DNA from 3 places in the Halomonas sp. 141 genome. Region 3 is predicted to be linked to each of the others. Evidence: predicted binding sites of a transcription regulator. Region 3 holds the regulator's gene; each other region holds the start of a gene.

Region 1 (2,272 bases), on a different contig from region 3:
CTTCAGCAAAAACTCACGATGCACGTGATACAGCGTCGCCTTCGTGCCAATGGAGGCGACCGACACCCCCCATAGCTCCCCTTGGGAAGACACGATGGGCAGCGCACTGATGAAGTGCTCCTCATGGCCAAGCCAGGCAAAACCCACGTACGGCTCGTTACCGGACGCGGCCAGCGATAGCTCCGGGACTTGAGGCAGTGTGAGCGAGACGTCTTCACCGTGATGGGCATCGGCGACCATGCTGAAGCGGCCATCCGGTAAGCGGGAAAACAGCCAGACGTTGTGGCGCGTTTGCGCACTCGCCAGCGCCAACACATCCACGGGACTGAAACCGGTACTGAGCACCGAGTCTTCATCCCCAAGGGCCTGTTCCGACACCAGGTGCGTCACTTGACCCGAGGGGTCGGTGCGTACCGCCACGTTCGTGTAGATGCGCCGAATCGTAGCGCTCACGATTTGGGCATTCACCAGCGCTTCCCGAGCCCACTGTTCGCGTGCACTGCGCTCCACAATGGTCAAGCCCAGCAAGGCGCCCATGGAATAGGCAAACACCACGCCCAACACCATGAAGGCCGCCACTTTGCCGACCAGGGTGCGATACCAGGGCAGCCCAGCGGCTGGCAACGGTGGTTCTTGCGAACTGGATGGTTCCATATTGGCCGACTCCCCCTCAGCCACGTCTTGCCACATCGCCCCATTGCTGATCATCGATCCTGTCAATGGCATGTTAGCGCCACGCCATGCAGAGCGTTCGTTACCTTGTTGTGCGCGTGCGCGCTCGTTATTCATGTCTTCTTTTCGCAAACTACCATTAAAGACGCGCACGAGTGGCTAAAAATTTAAACGTTTCTTGTTACCTGACCACGCCTGATTGGCATGCGGCTTGCTGCATCTTTCTTGACCATGACACGCGACGACGTATCGAAGGGGAAAAAGATGCACCATTCAGACTACCCACTTAGCGAAGTACCCCTCCAGGCTCGGAAAGGGCTACTCTCTACCTCAGCGGTACTGCTTGGCTTTACCTTTTTCACCGCCACCATGTGGGCGGGTGGCTCCCTGGGCCAAGCCTTCCCGATTGGCCAGCTACTGTGGATTATCGTGGCAGGCAACCTGCTACTGGGTATCTACGCAGCAACGCTGGCTTATATCGCCTGCCAGAGCGGCCTGAATGCCGTACTGATGGGGCGGTTCTGCTTCGGCGAAAAAGGCAGCAAACTCTCTGACATTATCCTCGGCTTCACCCAGATTGGCTGGTACGCTTGGGGAACCGCCACGATAGCTCTGGTGCTGGTACGCACCACGGGGATGCCTGAATGGCTGGAAATCCCCTTGATGGTGCTGTTTGGCTTTGGATTCTGCGTGACCGCCATGATCGGCTATCGAGGCATGGACTGGCTGTCGCGCTTCGCCGTACCCGCCATGATGCTCTTCATCCTGGTCAGCCTGTTCACCGGGCTGGTCGATGTGCGCGGCTTTGCAGGATTAAGTCAGCAAACGCCAACGGAAAGTATGAGTGTCGCAGCGGCGATCACCGTGATTATCGGTACCTTCATCAGCGGTGGCACCCAGGCGACCAACTGGAGTCGCTTTGCCAGGACGCCGAAAGTTGCGGTGATCGCAACGCTGGCCGCTTTTTTCATTGGCAATGGATTGATGGTGCTGACCGGTGCCTTGGGCACGATGATTTACCAGCAGGCAGATATCGTCGATGTTCTCATTGCCCAAGGTTTTCTCTCCCTCGCGGTATTGATGCTGTTCCTGAACATATGGACGACCCAGGACAACACGATTTACAACTTCGCCGTGGCGGGATGCAACTTGCTGCGCACCGAAAAGCGCCGCTTGGTCACCGTCAGCGGCGCCGCCATTGGTACCGTGCTGGCGGTAGGTGGCATGTACAACCTGCTCATTCCATTTCTGGTGCTGCTCGGCACGTTTATCCCTCCCATGGGCGGGGTGATCATGGCTGATTTTTGGCTCAGGCACCGAGGCCGCTACCCTGCTTTGGCCTCTGCGCAGCTACCCGATTTCAATCGGCGCGGCCTCGCCGCCTATGCCATTGGTGCCGGGGCTGCCTATTTTTCTCCGTTACTACCGCCGCTGGTGGGTGTCGCAGTCGCGGCAGGCAGCTACGCCGTGCTGCTACGTCTGAAGCACGCTACGCTGGGTGATAGCTTCCCATCGACGGCCAAACAATAAGTGAGCACCTGTTTATGAACATGCAGATCATCAATGCCCGCCTTCGCCAGCGCCCTGGGCTTTATCGGCT
Region 2 (2,272 bases), on a different contig from region 3:
CATGAAGAGTGTTCGTTGGTTGGGAGTAGGGGCCAGCCTGTTGGCACCGGCCATCGCCATGGCCAGCACGCTGGACACCGTCCAGAATCGCGATAGCCTGCGTTGCGGCGTGAATGCCGCCCAGCCCGGTTTCTCGTCACTGGATGACGACGACCAGTACCGGGGCTTGGATACCGACATCTGCCGCGCCATTGCCGCCGCCGCGCTAGGCGATGCCAACAAGGTGGACTTCGTGCCGCTGGACTCCGTGGAGCGCTTCACGGCCCTTCAGTCCGGTGAAGTGGACGTGCTGTCACGCACCACCACCTGGACCTCCAGCCGCGATACCACGCTGGGCATGCACTTTACCGGCGTCAGCTATTACGACGGCCAGGCCTTCATGGTCGCCAGCGACCTGAACGTACAGAGTGCCAAGGAGCTGGACGGCGCCGCGGTATGCACCCAATCGGGCACCACCAGCGAACTGAACCTGTCCGATTACTTCAGGGTTCACGGCATGACCTATGATGCCGTGGTCTTCGACTCTCCCGAGCAGTCGATTGCCGGGTTCGAAGTAGGCCGCTGCGACGTGCTGAGCTCCGATGCCTCGCAGCTCTATGCCCAGCGGATGCAGCTGGCCGACCCCGACATGGCCGTGGTGCTGCCCGAGATCATCTCCAAGGAGCCGCTGGGCCCGGCCGTGCGCCAGGGCGACGACCAGTGGTTCAATATCGTCAAATGGACGCTGTTTGCCATGCTCAATGCCGAAGAGCTGGAAGTCACCCAGGCGAACGTGGACGAGCAGCTCGACAGCGACAACCCTGACGTACAGCGCCTGCTGGGCCAGGATGGCGATTTCGGCAGCCCCATGGGCATCAGCGCCGACTGGGCCTACCAGATCGTCAAGCAGGTAGGTAATTACGCGGACGTTTATGACCGCAATGTCGGCACAGGGTCGGACTTCAACATTGCCAGAGGCCTCAACGGGCTCTGGAATAACGGAGGCATTCAGTACGCCCCGCCGATTCGCTGATCGGCGAACGTCAGTAGCTTTCTCCCCGCGCCAGCGGCTACGCACCAAAACAGAGCATCGCGTAGCCGCTGGCACTCTTTTTTGCACCAATACTTTCGATAAATTCGCTGATTTTACGTTGAAAACCGCTGAATTTGCCGACATATCTTTTTTGGCACCTTCCTTGCTAGCTTTTAGGCATGCATCGACATGCATAACATCATTAAATCGAGGAAGGGGAACACACATGGTTAACAAGAAACACCTGGTACTGCTTGCCTCTGCGGGTGCAATTACGCTGGCCGGTATCGCTACCGCGCAGGCGAACACATTAGAAGAAACTCGCTCTCGCGGTGCCGTACAGTGTGGCGTTAGTGATGGCTTGCCAGGTTTTTCCGCGCCGGACGATAGCGGCGAATGGCAAGGTCTTGATGTTGACGTATGTCGTGCCGTCGCTGCCGCCGTACTGGGCGATGCCGACGCCGTTAACTATATCTCCCTGAACGCCGTCGAGCGCTTTACCGCACTGCAGTCTGGCGAAGTCGATGTTCTGTCACGTAACACCACCTGGACCACCACCCGTGATACCACGCTGGGTCTCAACTTCACCGGCGTCAACTTCTACGACGGCCAGGGCTTCATGGTCTCCACCGACCTGGGCATCTCCAACGCCTCCGAGCTGGATGGCGCCGCCATCTGTATCCAGTCCGGTACCACCACCGAGCTGAACCTGGCGGACTACTTCCGCGCTAACGGCATGGAATTCGACCCCATCGTTTTCGATACGTCCGAGCAAACCGTCGGTGGTTTCCAGGCAGGCCGTTGTGACGTTCTGACCTCTGACACCTCTCAGCTGGCCGCGCTGCGTATTCAGCTGGACGACCCGTCTGCCGCCATGATCCTGCCCGACGTCATCTCCAAGGAGCCGCTGGGCCCCGTGGTACGTCAGGGTGACGACCAGTGGTTCAACATCGTCAAGTGGTCGCTGTTCGCCATGCTCAACGGTGAAGAGTACGGTGTGACCAGCGAAAACGCTGAAGAGATGCGCGATTCCGATAACCCGGACGTGGCTCGCCTGCTGGGTCAGGACGGCAACTACGGTGAAGGCATGGGTCTGGATGCCGAGTGGGCCTACAACATCCTGAGCCAGGTAGGTAACTACGGAGAAAGCTTCGAACGTAACGTCGGCATGGATTCACCGCTGGAAATCGAACGGGGCGTCAACGCTCTGTGGAACCAGGGTGGCTTCCAGTACGCACCGCCGATTCGCTAAGCGTCTCG
Region 3 (2,272 bases):
CCAGGCTGGGCGTGTTCTGAGCGATAAAGGTGCTGAAAAACTCCAGCACCCTTTTTTTGCTGCCCCCGGGCACGTCGTACAGCACGCGCTCCGGGGGGAGTATGGTTTCCAACGTCATCGGTTTAACGCACGCCAGCGCCTTGGGCGCGGGCTTGTGCTTTTTCCTTGTGTTTTACCAGCTGACGGTCGATTTTGTCCGCCAGGGCGTCAATGGCCGCGTACATGTCATTATCCTGCGCTTCCGCATGCAGGTCTGCTCCTGCGGCATGCAGCGTGCAAGCCGCTTGCTGGCGCTCCTTTTCGACAGATAAGGTGACCTGGACGGTCGTGATGTTGTCGTAGTGACGCTCAACGCGTTCCAGCTTTTCGTTTACGTAGTCACGCAAGGCGTCAGTCAGTTCAACGTGATGACCAGTGATGTTTACTTGCATTGACGTGCTCCTTATCCATCGGACTGTACTTCGATTGTAACCCTTTTTGGGCCATTGCAAAGCCCTCGCCGCGAGTTTGTTGGGCAAGAGCGTTTAACTAGCGCAAACGGCGTCGCTCGCTCGACGAAGGTATACCCATCGACTCTCGGTACTTGGCGACGGTGCGGCGTGCCACGGTAATGCCACCCTCTTCCAGCAGGGTGACCAGGCGACTGTCGGAGAGTGGCTTGCCTGGCGGCTCGTCCTGAATCAGTTTCTTGATGCGTGCTCGAATGGCCGTGCTGGAGTGGCTGTCGCCGCCCTCCTGGCCGCTGACCTGGCTGGAGAAGAAGTACTTGAGCTCGAAGACCCCGCGCGGGGTATGAATGTATTTCTGGGTGGTGACCCGGGAGATGGTCGATTCATGCATCTCTACCGCTTCGGCGATATCGGCCAGAATCAGCGGTTTCATGGCCTCTTCACCCTGCTCGAGGAAGCCTATCTGGCGGGCAATGATCTCGCGCCCCACGCGCAGCAGCGTGTCGTTGCGGCTCGACAGGCTCTTGATCAGCCAGCGAGCCTCCTGGAGGTGCTCTTTCAAAAACTGGTTGTCCTGGCTCTTGTCGGCGCGCTTGATCAGGCTGGCGTAGTCGGGCTGGATACGTAGCCGAGGCAGCGCTTCCGGGTTGAGTTCCAGATGCCAGCCCTCGTGATCGTGACGTACCACCAGGTCCGGCGTCACATAGCTGTCGTCGGTGACGCCGTAGGCGCTTCCGGGGCGAGGGTCAAGGCTGCGGATTAAACGAATGACATCGTCCAGCTGCTCGTCATCGAGGCTCAGGCGTCGTTTCAGCAGGCGCATGTCGTCCTTGCCCAGCGCTTCGAGAAACTGGCGTACCAGACGCTTGGCGGGCATCAACAGCGGAGTGTCTTCGGGTAGCGCGGCCAGCTGCAGCATCAGGCACTCGCGCAGGTCACGGGCGAACACGCCAGTAGGCTCGAACTGCTGCAGGCGCAGCAAGGTGTTTTCGACCTCGCGTTGGCTCAGGCCATCGTGGCCCTGCGCCTTGAGCCCCTCGCGGATGTCGTTGAGCGGCTGGGTCAGATAGCCGTTGGCATCCAGCGCATCGATGAGGCTCTCGGCAATGGCTTGCTCACGCGCAGAGAAGTCGGTCATGGCCAGTTGCCAGAGCAAGTGCCCGTGAAGGCTCTGCCCGGCCGCCTGGCGCTCGAAGTCCGGGCCTTCGCTACTGCCGCCCGCGCTGCCCATGTCCTGGTAGGTGTCGGACCAGTCGCTGTCCACGGAGAGCTCGTTGGGAATGCTGTCTGCCCACTCGGCTTCCTGAGGCTCGCTGACCGCCTGTTCGCCAAACTCATCCTCCTGTTCGAGCATGGGGTTGGCATCCAGCGCCTGCTGAATTTCTTGACGAAGGTCCAGCGTCGATAGCTGAAGCAGCGCAATGGCCTGCTGCAGCTGAGGTGTCATGGTCAGCTGTGTGCCGATGCGCAGTTGAAGAGAAGCTTTCATGACCATCTGAGAACCACTCGTTAATCAGAAAGCTCCACCCTAGAGCGACTCTCCGTTTGGTGCAAGTGCAATAAGCATGCCACTAAATAAAATGTCTTCGTGGGCCATTATTTAAAGGCGGAAGTCGGCGCCCAGGTAGACGTCGCGCACCTTCTGGTTATTGAGAATTTCCTGGGGGTTTCCACTGGCTATGATGTGTCCGTCGCCAACAATATAGGCAATATCGCAGATATCCAGGGTTTCACGCACGTTGTGGTCGGTGATGAGGACGCCAATATGACGCTTCTTGAGCGCGCGTATGATCGATTTGATATCGCCCACGGAAATGGGGTCG

Evidence for each region. The regulator sigma-54, encoded in region 3, starts transcription at its own class of promoters, with help from an activator protein. The targets are predictions, from matches to a motif close to TGGCACNNNNNTTGCTNT.
Region 1: the regulator sigma-54 is predicted to act here: its motif matches at 873-890, upstream of codB (cytosine permease).
Region 2: the regulator sigma-54 is predicted to act here: its motif matches at 1,165-1,182, upstream of CWI66_RS14300 (amino acid ABC transporter substrate-binding protein).

The regions. Positions count from the first base shown of each region.
Region 1 is NZ_PINZ01000011.1:6,533-8,804, reverse strand. It holds gene CWI66_RS07200 (GGDEF domain-containing protein) at 1-726, opposite strand, end outside; gene codB (cytosine permease) at 937-2,202, shown strand; gene codA (cytosine deaminase) at 2,217-2,272, shown strand, end outside.
Region 2 is NZ_PINZ01000041.1:8,845-11,116, reverse strand. It holds gene CWI66_RS14305 (amino acid ABC transporter substrate-binding protein) at 2-1,012, shown strand; gene CWI66_RS14300 (amino acid ABC transporter substrate-binding protein) at 1,239-2,264, shown strand.
Region 3 is NZ_PINZ01000002.1:100,104-102,375, forward strand. It holds gene ptsN (PTS IIA-like nitrogen regulatory protein PtsN) at 1-118, opposite strand, end outside; gene hpf (ribosome hibernation-promoting factor, HPF/YfiA family) at 123-431, opposite strand; gene CWI66_RS01825 (RNA polymerase factor sigma-54) at 529-1,944, opposite strand; gene lptB (LPS export ABC transporter ATP-binding protein) at 2,050-2,272, opposite strand, start outside.